3 regions of the Streptomyces sp. NPDC006332 genome follow, and region 3 is predicted to be linked to each of the others. Evidence: riboswitches for the same ligand, from Rfam matches in the RefSeq annotation. Region 3 holds a riboswitch; each other region holds the start of a gene.

Region 1 (4,051 bases), on a different contig from region 3:
CCCTGAACCAGACGGTCGCGCCGGCGGGCACGTCGACCTCCAGGATCCCGTGGGAGGCGGTGACGGTGCCGCCCTTCTCGAGTTCCACGGCCCATCGGCCGAGACCGTGACGGAAGTCGTCGTGGGCGATCGGGTGGCGGTGGCGGGGCGAGGCGCTCGCGGTCGCGGCCGGGGTGAGGGCGGCCATTGCGGCTCCGGCGGCCAAGGTCGCGAAAGCTCTGCGCGTGGTCGTCACGAGAGACGACTCCTTCCGGGCGATCGACAGGTGCGGCAGGGGAAAGCGCTTACACAGAAGCGGAGTTCACTGTGCCCTCCGGCCCCGCACGCTGTCGACGGATCAGGCACTTTTCGCCACAGGACCGCAATGCGACGGTCAGGAATTGGCCAGGAGAGGGATAGAACGTATCGCCGTGGACCCGGACCTACCGAAATCCGGGCCCGGACATACCGAAGGCCGGACCCGGGGATCAGGGGTCCGGCCTTCGGCAGCGTGTCAGGCAGGTGGTCGTGCGGGTGTCAGCCGACCGCGACACCCTTGGAACGGAGGTAGGCGAGCGGGTCCACGTCCGAGCCGTAGTCCGGCGTGGTGCGGATCTCGAAGTGCAGGTGCGGGCCGGTCACGTTGCCGGTCGCGCCGGAGAGACCGATCTGCTGGCCCTCGGTCACCGTCTGACCGCTGGAGACGGAGATCGAGGACAGGTGCGCGTACTGCGCGTAGTAGCCGTCGGCCAGCCTGATGACGACCTGGTTGCCGTACGCGCCGCCCCAGCCCGCGGAGACGACCGTGCCCGCACCGACGGCCTTGAGCGGGGTGCCGGTGGGGACGATGAAGTCGACACCGGTGTGGTAGCCACTGGCCCACATGCTGCCCGCCACGTGGTAGCCCGTGCCGATGGTGGCTCCGTCGACCGGCAGGGTGAAGCCGTTCGCGGTGCTGGTGGTGGCGGCGCTCTGCTCGACGACCGTCGACTTCTGCGAGGCGGACGACGAGGACGACGAGGACGCTGACGAAGGCGAAGACGACTTCGGCCTCGGCTTCGGCTTCGGCTTCGACGAAGAGGCCGACGACTCGGCCTTCTTGCCGATCGTGAGCTTCAGACCGGGGTGAATCAGCGACGGGTTGTCCCCGACGGCCTCACGGTTGTCGGCGTAGAGCTTCTGCCAGCCCCCGCTGACGTGCTGCTCCTCGGCGATCTTGGCGAGGCAGTCTCCGGCTCGCACCACATAGGTCTTCACACCGGAAGTCCGCGCGGCCACCGACTTCTTCGCGGCAGTCGGAACTGACGACTGAACGGCATTCTCCGAAATGGACTGGGCACTCGCCGCATGGGCGCCGGTGGCCCCCAGAAACGGAAGGGCGAGTGCCGCGCCGCCGGCTGAGGCGACGGCGATGGAACGGGCGAAGCGCTGAGTCTTCGGTTGGCGATGCTTACCCCTCGCGGGCATGGCGAATTCCTCTCCGGCGCCTGCGAGGTGAGCTGTCGGGTGCGGACTGGAGATGTCCGGCCATACCGAGGTACGACTTGACCCCAAGCCTGTTCCGGAGACCGGAACAGGCGGTTCTACCTGTGGGTCCCCCGCTCCTGCCGTGGTCGGGTGAGTGTGTGCGGGCTCCGGTCGGCGGCAGGATTGGGCGTCCGTCCGGATCGGTGGCGAACGTAAGCGACTAAGACGCACAGGGACAAGCGGAAGGTTGCACCCAAATCCGCTTCTGTTGATCCGTAATGGGAATTCCCAGTCACCCTCGGTAAATCAAGAGTCATCCACTTCTCGAATTCCCTTGAAAGACATAAGAATTACGTGAACATGACGCGCGACGGACGGTCACGAATATGACGCTCCTCACGCTCCACTTCCCAGGTCGCCCCATTTCAGGCAGAGTTGGAATGAAGGCGCCAATTCGGGCACAAGTCTCAGATGCGGCGCAGCTGGATAACCTTCGCATCGAAGTCGCCCCGGAGGCCGGTCCGCAGTCCGTGGTGCAGCAGCACGGCCCCTCGGTGAACTTCGCCCGTTTCACGGCATTCGTACGACGCTGTCGGGTCGAGTCCGCGCAGCCGCAGCGCCGGTACGGGCTCGCCGTGGTGCTGCGCCTGGAGGCAGGCCAGGACGACCGTCTCGTCACCCAGCACGTACTGCACCGCGCTCGATCCGCCCGTGGGTGGGCGCAGTCGATAGAGGTCGCCACGCTGCACGAGGGGACGGATCTCCTTGTAGAGAGTCACCCAGTCCCGGGCCTCGGCGAGCTCTTCCTCGGTCCACTCGGCGAGGTCCCCGCCGACTCCGAGCACCCCGGCCATCGCGCTGACGAACCGGAACCGCAAGCTGCTGACCCGGTCGTTGAGCTGGGTGTTGGGGCTGTCCGTGACCCAGGCGGCCATCACGCGTGCGGGGTGGATCTGGCTGAAGCCGTGCTGGATCGCGAGCCGGTCGAGCGGGTCGGTGTTGTCGGAGGTCCACACCTGGTCGGTACGGCTCATGATGCCGAGGTCGATCCGGCCGCCACCGCCGGAGCAGGACTCGAAGGCGACCCCCGGGTGCGCCTCGCGCAGCCGGTCCAACAGGCGGTACAGCGCGTTCACGTGATCCACCCACAGGCGCTGCGGGTAGGGGTCGTCGGGCCAGCCCGCGTCGGTGAAGCAGCGGTTGAAGTCCCACTTCACATAGTCGATCGGGGCGCTGGAGAGCAGCCCGTGCAACTGCTGCCAGAGGTACTCCTGGACGTCCTCGCGCGCGAGGTTCAGCACCAGCTGGTTGCGCTGTTCCGTCCGCTTTCGCCCTGGTTGGTACTGCACCCAGTCCGGGTGGGCGCGGTAGAGGTCGCTGTCCGGATTGACCATCTCCGGCTCGACCCAGATGCCGAACTGCATACCGAGGGCGTGCACCTGGTCGGCGAGGGGCCTCAGGCCGCCGGGGAAGCGGTCCGGGTTGGGCGTCCAGTCGCCGAGCCCGGCGCGGTCGCTCGTGCGCTTCCCGAACCAGCCGTCGTCGATGACGAACAGCTCGACGCCGATCGCCGCGGCTCGGCGGGCCAGCACCAGCTGCTGCTCCTCGGAGATGTCGAACTCGGTGGCCTCCCAGGAGTTGAACAGCACCGGCCGGTCCTGGTCCGCGTCCGGGATGACAAACGTCAGCTGGTAGGCGTGCCAGGCGCGGCTCGCCCCGCCGAAGCCGGCGTCGCTCCACAGGCCGGCGAAGACGGGGGCGGTGAAGGACTCCCCCGCCTCCAGACGGAGCAGGCCGGAGTCGTCGTACCCCGCGCCGCCGGTGATCTGCACGCGCGTGTCGGGCAGTTCGGCCACGGCGATGCGCCAGGACCCGGACCAGCCGAGGGCGCAGCCGTAGACCTCGCCGCGCTCCTCGGTCGCGTCGGTGTCGAGCGCGACCCACGGCAGGTACTGGTGTCCGGTGTGGCCGCGGCGGCTGCCGATGACCTTCTCGCCGTAGGTCAGGGGGGCGCGCGTCAGCCGGGACTCCGCGGCCCAGCGGCCGTGCAGGTGCGACATCCGCCAGCCGGTCTCGCGGTCGGGCAGGGTCCAGGTGGCGGAGTCGGCGCGCAGGAGCTCCACCGTGGGGCCCTCGTTGTCCAGGCTCACCCAGCGCTCCACGACGTCGTGCCGCATGCGGTAGTGCAGGGTGATTGTGAGGCCGCCGTCGCGGAATCTGAGCCGCAGTTCGTCGTCCTCGGCACGCTCGTAGGCCTCGAAGACCCACTCGGTGCCGCGCCGCTCGTCGGTGCGCACGGACAGGGCGGGGCGGACGAAGCGGGGGCCGCCCTCGACCGGGTACTCCTCACGCCCGTCCAGCGGAGACTCGAAGCCCCGGTGGTCCGGCAGGGGGAGCAGGGCGAGGGCCTCGGCGTCGGCGAGCGCGATCCGCGCTCCCCAGTGCAGGTGCAGCAGCTCGTGGTCCTCGGTGAGATGGAGGGCGTAACTGCTGGTCGGCCCGGACAGAATCCACGTTCGGCCGTTCTCGGCGATCTCCAGCATAGGGTCCCTCACAGATACGAACAGCCACGAACAGGTGCACTCAAGCCTCAACATCATCAAGG
Region 2 (4,051 bases), on a different contig from region 3:
CCGCTACGCCGGCCAGGAGCTGATCGTCGTCGGCGCCGGCCAGTCCGCGCTGGAGACAGCGGTGCTGGCGGCGGAGGCGGGCGCGCGGGTGCGTGTGGTGGCGCGCGGGCGCGGCAGTGTCGCGTTCGGGGCGCCCCCCTGGCGGCAGCCGAGGCTGCGTCCCGAGTCACCGTTCGGCCGCGCCTGGTCCCTGTGGGCGCTCAGCTACTACCCGCACCCCTACCGCCGCCTGCCGGCCCAGGCCCGCCACTACCTGGTCCGCCGGGTTCTGGGACCGCTGGGCGCGTGGTGGTTGCGCGAGCGCTTCGAGAGCACGGTGCGGGTCAGCGAGGTCGACCGGGTACTGAGCGCGGACACCGCCGACGGCCACCCGACGCTGACCGCCCTCGGCCTCACCGGCCGCAGGGAACGGATGGCGGCCGACCATGTCATCGCGGCCACCGGATACCGCGTGGACCTCGCCGCGATGGACTTCCTCGGCCACGAACTGCGCACCCGGCTCACGGTGAGCCGGGGCGCCCCGAAACTGGGCGCGGGGTACGTGTCGTCCGTCCCCGGCCTGTACTTCACCGGCCTGCCGTCGGCGGCGTCGTACGGGCCGGTGATGCGGTTCGTGTGCGGGACGGAGTTCGCGTCACCGAGGCTGGCGAAACACCTGGCCGCCGCCCACGGGTAGCCGCCCGCCACACTCCGCCGCGCCTGCCGCCTGCCGCCTGCCGTCCGCCGCCCGTCGCGCCGCCCACTGCCGGGCTCCCGCGTCTGCGGGCGGCGGCACCCGAGCCCCTCCGATCCCTCCGAGGAGCCTCAGCGCGACGACCGTTGTAGAGGGACAGGCGCGCGCGGCCGGAGCGGGCGTCACCGCGGGGGAAGGCGGTAGCCGTCCGGTTCGCGTCGAGTCGGCGGGGCGTTCCATCCGTATTCTCTGATCATGGCCGCACCTACCGCATATTCACTGATCGCCACCGACCTGGACGGAACGCTGCTCCGCGACGACGACACGTTCTCCGACCGGTCACTCGCCGCGCTCGCGCGGGTGGCGGCGGCCGGCGCCCGGCACCTCGTCGTCACCGGCCGGCCGGCGCCCAGGGTGCGGCCCCTCCTCGACGTCCTCGGCAGCGAGGGGCTCGCGGTGTGCGGGCAGGGCGCGCAGGTGTACGACGCCGGCGCGGGCCGTCTGCTGTGGTCGGTCACCCTGGACCGGGAGTTGGCCGAGACCGCGCTCGGCAAGATCGAGGCCGAGGTGGGCGAGGTGTACGCGGCCGTCGACCAGGACGGCGTCGACGGACTCACGCTCATCGAACCGGGCTACCTCATGCCCCACCCGACGCTGCCCGCGGTGCGCGTGAAACGGCGCGACGACCTGTGGTGCGAGCCCATCAGCAAGGTGCTGCTGCGTCACCCCGACCTGTCCGACGACGAGTTGGCGGCGACCGCCCGCTCGGTGGTCGGTTCCCTCGCCACGGTCACCATGTCCGGGCCCGGCACCGTCGAACTCCAGCCGTGCGGCATCACCAAGGCGACCGGCCTCGCACTGGCCGCCGACCGTCTGGGCCTCGGCCCGGAACGGACCGTCGCCTTCGGTGACATGCCCAACGACATCCCCATGTTCGACTGGGCCGCCCACGGCATCGCCATGGCGAACGCGCACCCCGAACTCAAGGCCGTGGCCGACGAGGTCACCCTGTCGAACGAGGACGACGGCATCGCCGTCGTCCTCGAAGGACTGTTTCCGCTCAGGTGAGGGCAGGTGAGGCTCAGTACGGGCCGTTCACGTTGTCGATCGAGCCGTACATCGCGGCCGCGTAGTTGCAGGCGGCGGTGATGTTCGCGACCGGGTCGAACGGGTCGAAGGACGTGCCGGCCACGTGGTACGCGGCGAAGGTCGGGTCGATCACCTGGAGCAGGCCCTTGGAGGGGGTGCCCGCGGCGGCGTTGGAGTCCCAGTTGTTGATGGCCAGCGGGTTGCCGGACGACTCGCGCATGATGTTGCGGTAGATCCCGTCGTACGAGCCGGGGATGCCCTTCTGCGCCATGATGTCCAGCGACTCGCGGATCCAGCCGTCGAGGTTGTTCGCGTACGTCTTGGCGACGACCTGGGTGGCCTGGGCGACGGACGTGGTGGGCTTGGCGGCGGGTGCGGCGGCCTTGTCGGCCGTGCTCGCCTTGGTCGTCTTGACCGTGAGCTTGAGACCCGTGTGGATCAGGCTGGGGTGGGCGCCGACAGCCTTGCGGTTGTCCTTGTAGAGCTGCTGCCAGCCACCGGGCGTGTGGTACTTGGTTGCGATGCTGCTGAGCGAGTCGCCCTTGGCCACGGTGTAGGTGATGGACCTGACCTGCGGTGCGGCGCTCGGGGCGCTCGCGGTGGGTGCGGCGCTCGCGGTGGTCGCGGTCAACAGCGGGAGGGCGAGAACGGCGGCGCCTGTTCCGGCGGCGACGACGCCTCGGACGAGCGGGCTGAGTCTGGAGCGGTGGTGGTTACCTCGTGCGGACATGGGGACGTTCCTCTCCGGCGCCTGCGAGGTGAGCTGTCGGGTTCGGGCGGGAGTTGCCCGGCCGTGCCCCCGTGAGGAGGCACGGCTTCACCCCGAGCCGTACCGGAATGTCCTGGAACGTCCCGAACGGCGGCTTACCTGGGTCCCCCGCTCCTGCCGTGCGGTGTTCGTCGGTGGATGTCTCTATGGGCGGCGGCAGGATTCGGCGTCCGCCCGACAGGCCGGGAACGTATGCGAGAGCACATGTCCGAAACAAGTGGCGGATTCACACCTCGTACCTATTGACCTTGGTCTGAGGTATTTGGGGCACTTGATCCTTTGCTGTTGCCAAGGGTCAACTGGCGCGAATGGCAAGGGGGAGGGTGGTGGCGTGAGGCCCGGGTGCGCTGGACCGTGAGTGACTCAACTCACGGTCGAGCACAAGACCGGCAAATCGGGCAATGAGCCCAACTCGGAGTCAACCGGCAGTCCGTGGGATCCGCTTCTCCCAGGTCCGGTGGAAGACCACCTCGTCGCCGTCCGTGCAGATCACCTCGTTCGAGGTGTGGAAGTCCGCTCCGTCACAGGTGAGCTCCGAGCGGGTACGTACGGTGGCCTCCCAGCCGAGCTCCGGCCGGTGCAGCCGGACCGACCAGTCCGAGCGGGCGCGGGCCGACAGGGGATCGGCCTCGTCGATCGTGTACGTCTCCAGGGCGTCCTCGGCGAACTCCAGCCCGTCGGGATACACCCGGGTGCCGCCGTAGCGCGGATCGACCTCCAGCCGCCACTCGCCCTTGGCCACGTCCCGCACGACCAGCCGCTCCGGACGCGGCTCCTCCAGCGTGACCGGCTGGGCGACGCCGAGCGGCGCGGACTGCTCCGGTTCCTCGAAGGTCACCGACGGGCCCGTCTCGTGGTCGCGCACCGGGAGGTCGAGCACGCTGCCGGCCGGGTCGAGGGTGAAGCCCGCCGCGGATTGCGGCTGCGGCCAGATCCACGGCCAGTAGGCGGAGGAGACGGCCAGCCGGATGCGGTGGCCGGCCGGGAAGGCGTGGCCGATGCCGTTCAGCTCGAACTCGACCTCCTCCGTGGCACCCGGCTCCCACGGCACCGCCCGGTCCCGCCCCTGGCGTGCGGACAGGTTCAGTACGCCCCGGGTGACCAGGGTCGAGGAGCCGTCCGGGGCGACATCGCAGAGCCGGGCGATCACCTGGCCGCGCGGCACCTCGGAACTCAGCCTGAGCCGCACCCTCGGCCGCCCCAGCACCCAGGTCTCCTCGCCCACCTCGAACTCGAAGCACACCGACCGCGCGTCCTCCTCCCGCTGGTCCGGCGGCAGGTCGGCGTCGTTCCCGAACGGGAAGAAACGACCGGCGTCGATGCCGGTGTGCTGCGGGGAGCGGACCGGGCGCGGGGCGCCCTGAAGGGCGTACGAGACGGTCGAGACGTGGGGGGAGGGCCAGGCCGGCTCGCCGACCCAGCGGCCGGGCAGGGTGTCGTACACCGTGGCCGGGGGGTGCGAGTCGCTGAGGTAGGCGCGCAGCAGGGGCTCGTCGAGAACGCCCGTGGTCTTTCCCTTC
Region 3 (4,051 bases):
GCTGCGGCGGGATCTCCTCCAGGAAACGGGAGGGCGGGTTGTACGACGGCTGCCCCCACGCGCTCCGCAACGACGACCGGGTCAGATACAGCCGTTCCCGGGCGCGGGTGATGCCGACGTACGCCAGGCGGCGCTCCTCCTCCAGTTCCTTGGTCTGGCCGAGGGCACGCATGTGCGGGAAGACGCCGTCCTCCATGCCGGTCAGGAACACGACCGGGAACTCCAGGCCCTTGGCGGTGTGCAGGGTCATCAGGGTGATGACTCCGGAGCCGTCCTCTTCCTCGTCGGGGATCTGGTCGGAGTCGGCGACCAGGGCCACCCGCTCCAGGAAGTCGGAGAGCGAACCGGACGCCTCCCCCTCCGCGGTCTCCTGCTCGAACTCCAGGGCCACGGCGGCGAGTTCCTGGAGGTTCTCGATCCGGGTCTCGTCCTGCGGGTCGGTGGAGGCCTGCAACTCGGCGAGGTAACCGGTGCGTTCGAGCACCGCCTCCAGGACGGTCGCCGGGCCCGCGCCGGAGTCGACGACGGTACGGAGGTCCTCCATCAGCGTGTTGAACCGCTTCACGGCGTTGGTGGAGCGCGCGGCCATGCCGTAGGCCTCGTCGACCCGCTTCAGTGCCTGCGGGAAGCTGATCTTCTCCCGCTGGGACAGGGCGTCGATCATCGCCTCGGCGCGGTCGCCGATGCCGCGCTTGGGCACGTTCAGGACCCGGCGCAGCGGTACCGAGTCCTCCGGGTTGGCGAGGACCCGCAGGTAGGCCAGGACGTCCCGGACCTCCTTGCGCTCGTAGAAGCGGACACCGCCGACGACCTTGTAGGGCAGGCCGACCCGGATGAAGATCTCCTCGAAGACACGGGACTGGGCGTTGGTCCGGTAGAAGACGGCGACGTCGCCGGCCTTCGCGTCGCCCGCGTCCGTGAGGCGGTCTATCTCGTCGGCGACGAACTGCGCCTCGTCGTGCTCGGTGTCGGCGACATAGCCGGTGATGCGCGCGCCGGCGCCCGCGTTGGTCCACAGGTTCTTGGGACGGCGGGACTCGTTGCGCTCGATGACCGCGTTGGCGGCGGTGAGGATCGTCTGCGTGGAGCGGTAGTTCTGCTCCAGCAGGATCGTCGTCGCGTCCGGGTAGTCCTCCTCGAACTGGAGGATGTTGCGGATGGTGGCGCCGCGGAACGCGTAGATCGACTGGTCGGCGTCACCCACCACGCACAGTTCGGCGGGCTGGAGGTCGTACTCGCTGGGCGGTACGTCCACCGGGTGCTCGGAGGTGCCGACGAGCTCCCGGACCAGGGAGTACTGGGCGTGGTTGGTGTCCTGGTACTCGTCGACGAGGACGTGCCGGAAGCGGCGGCGGTAGTGCTCGGCGACGTCCGGGAAGGCGCGCAGCAGGTTGACCGTCGTCATGATCAGGTCGTCGAAGTCGAGGGCGTTCGCCTCCCGCAGCCGCGACTGGTACATCGCGTAGGCCTGGGCGAGGGTCTTCTCGAAACCGTCGGCGGCCTGGGCGGCGAAGTCCTCCTCGTCGATCAGCTCGTTCTTCAGGTTCGAGATCTTGGCGCTGAAGGACTTCGGCGGGTAGCGCTTGGGGTCGAGGTCCAGGTCACGGCAGACCAGGGCCATCAGACGCTTGGAGTCGGCGGCGTCGTAGATCGAGAACGAGGACGTGAAGCCCAGCTTCTTCGACTCCCGGCGCAGGATGCGGACGCACGCGCTGTGGAAGGTCATCACCCACATCGCGTTCGCGCGCGGGCCGACGAGCTGCTCGACGCGCTCCTTCATCTCGCCGGCGGCCTTGTTGGTGAAGGTGATCGCGAGGATCTGGCCCGGATGCACGTTCCGCTCGCCGAGCAGGTACGCGATGCGGTGCGTGAGCACACGGGTCTTGCCCGAGCCGGCGCCGGCCACGATGAGCAGCGGGGTACCGGAGTGCACGACGGCCTCGCGCTGGTTCTCGTTCAGCCCCTCCAGGAGCGCGGCCGGGTCCACCGCCGGGCGCGGGGCGCCGTCGCGGTAGTGGGTGTCCCGGTCCGGCGGCACGTCGAACTTCCCGCCGAAGAGATCGTCCGGGACGGGCTCCGGTACGTGGTCGTCCTCGGGCGGCGGCGGGGGGCCCTCCTCGTGCCCGCGAGGGGCCTGGAGGTTCGCCAGGAAGCTGTCATCAAAGAGGCTGCTCATCGCACTCCGAGTCTAGGACCCCCCACTGACAGCCCGCCGCCACCCCGAGAACATCGCGGGAATCCAGCGGCGGGCACGGACGCCGAGGATCTTCCCCGCGGGCCACACCGCCCACCCCGCGGGACCCGCCCACCCTGCGGGTCCGCACCGTCACGGTCCGCGACCGATCAGGCAGAGAGGGCGAGAAATGCGCAAAAGTCACCACAGATCTTTCAGATCATCCAGAACGCGCAGATCACTGCAGATCACTACAGATCTCTCCGAATCCACCACAAACGGCGACGTCCTGACTGAAGGTCACGAAAATGTATCGGGCATATCGAACATCAACCTTCACAGCGGCCACACGAGTTGGCTACCGTGCCGGACAGGCCGTACGACCCCCACCGGCGAACCTCGCCGGGCCGCGCGGCCTCCGCCGAATCCGCAGCGCCGCCGCGCGACCGGAACCGGGGACCCACCGAACTTGGGGTGAATCGGCCCGACTCCCAGTGGGACAAGGCCGTAGGGCAACCCTTCCGCAGCTCCCGCCCGAACCCGACAGCTAACTCGGTAGGCGGAACGTGGAAGGAGTCGCCTCCCTTGGCGTCGCACCGCAAGTCGCGTCCCCCGAGTACGCGCGTAGCAGGCATACGGACCCCCGCCCTCGCCACGGCGGCCCTCACCTCCGTCGCCCTGCTGTCCCAGTCGGCGCAGGCCGCGCCCGTAGACGACAAACCCAGCCTCGAAGAGGTCGAACAGAAGGTCGACGACCTGTACCGCCAGGCGGAGTCGGCGACCGACAACTACAACGCGGCCAAGGAGAAGACGGGCAAGCAGCGCAAACGCGTCGACACCCTCCTCGAAGACGTCGCCCAGCGCACCCAGAAGCTCAACGAGGCGCGGGAGGAGCTGGGTTCCTTCGCCGCCGCCCAGTACCGCACCGGCGCCTCCGCACCCGACACCGCGACCTTCCTGCTCGCGGACTCCCCGCAGGACTACTTCGACCAGACCCAGCTGATGGGCCGGCTGACCAGTCGCGAGAAGGGCGCGGTCGACGACTACGTCACCGAGCAGTCCGCGACGATGAAGAAGCGCCGGGAGGCCACGGAGAGCCTTCAGGAGCTCACCCAGTCGCAAGGCGACCTGAAGACGGCCAAGTCGACCGTCCAGAAGAAGCTCGCCGACGCCCGCACCCTGCTGTCGCAGCTGACCGCCGAGGAGAAGGCGCGGCTCGCCGCGATCGAGGAGAGGAAACAGCAGGAGGCGGAGCGCAAGGCCGCCGAGCTGGCACAACAGCAGGCCGCTGCGGAGCAGAAGGCCCGGGAGGCGGCGGCCCAGCAGCAGGACAGCGGCTCCTCGACGGGTTCCTCGTCCGCGTCCCCGTCCGCCCCGTCGTCCGAGGCCGCGCCCGACGCCACGTACGCCACCAAGGCCGAGAAGGCGCTCGCCTTCGCCCGCGCCCAGATCGGCAAGCCGTACGTCTGGGGCGCCACCGGCCCCGGCTCCTACGACTGCTCCGGCCTCACCCAGGCCGCCTGGAAGGCCGCCGGGGTCACCCTCCCGCGCACCACCTACGACCAGGTGAACGCGGGCACCACGGTCTCCCTCTCCGCCGCCCAACCCGGTGACCTGGTGTTCTTCTACGACGACATCAGCCACGTCGGCATGTACATCGGCAACGGCATGATGATCCACGCCCCGAAGCCGGGCGCGTACGTCCGCGAGGAGTCGATCTACTACGACGGCGAGTCGGCGATCCACAGCGTGGTACGACCGGCCTGACCGCCCCCACCAGGAGCCACCCTCGGACTGGGCCACCCCGACGCGGGGTGGCCCTCCGTGTGCTGCGCCCGCGCGTTTTCCCCACGCCCGCGTGCGCGCCCCGCTCGCGAC

The links. Region 3 has a riboswitch for cyclic di-AMP ahead of ABZ027_RS15465 (NlpC/P60 family protein). Riboswitches for the same ligand answer to the same signal wherever they lie in the genome.
Region 1: linked by a shared signal. The riboswitch ahead of ABZ027_RS22615 (LysM peptidoglycan-binding domain-containing M23 family metallopeptidase) and the one ahead of ABZ027_RS15465 (NlpC/P60 family protein) in region 3 are both predicted to bind cyclic di-AMP.
Region 2: linked by a shared signal. The riboswitch ahead of ABZ027_RS09080 (LysM peptidoglycan-binding domain-containing protein) and the one ahead of ABZ027_RS15465 (NlpC/P60 family protein) in region 3 are both predicted to bind cyclic di-AMP.

What each region holds. Positions count from the first base shown of each region.
Region 1 is NZ_JBEXRA010000024.1:127,989-132,039, reverse strand. It holds gene ABZ027_RS22620 (DUF6250 domain-containing protein) at 1-235, opposite strand, end outside; gene ABZ027_RS22615 (LysM peptidoglycan-binding domain-containing M23 family metallopeptidase) at 517-1,446, opposite strand; cyclic di-AMP (ydaO/yuaA leader) riboswitch at 1,451-1,609, opposite strand; gene ABZ027_RS22610 (alpha-galactosidase) at 1,914-3,989, opposite strand.
Region 2 is NZ_JBEXRA010000007.1:93,357-97,407, reverse strand. It holds gene ABZ027_RS09090 (FAD-dependent oxidoreductase) at 1-676, shown strand, start outside; gene ABZ027_RS09085 (HAD family hydrolase) at 929-1,741, shown strand; gene ABZ027_RS09080 (LysM peptidoglycan-binding domain-containing protein) at 1,755-2,492, opposite strand; cyclic di-AMP (ydaO/yuaA leader) riboswitch at 2,496-2,675, opposite strand; gene ABZ027_RS09075 (CocE/NonD family hydrolase) at 2,950-4,051, opposite strand, start outside.
Region 3 is NZ_JBEXRA010000014.1:93,189-97,239, forward strand. It holds gene pcrA (DNA helicase PcrA) at 1-2,176, opposite strand, end outside; cyclic di-AMP (ydaO/yuaA leader) riboswitch at 2,583-2,751, shown strand; gene ABZ027_RS15465 (NlpC/P60 family protein) at 2,759-3,940, shown strand.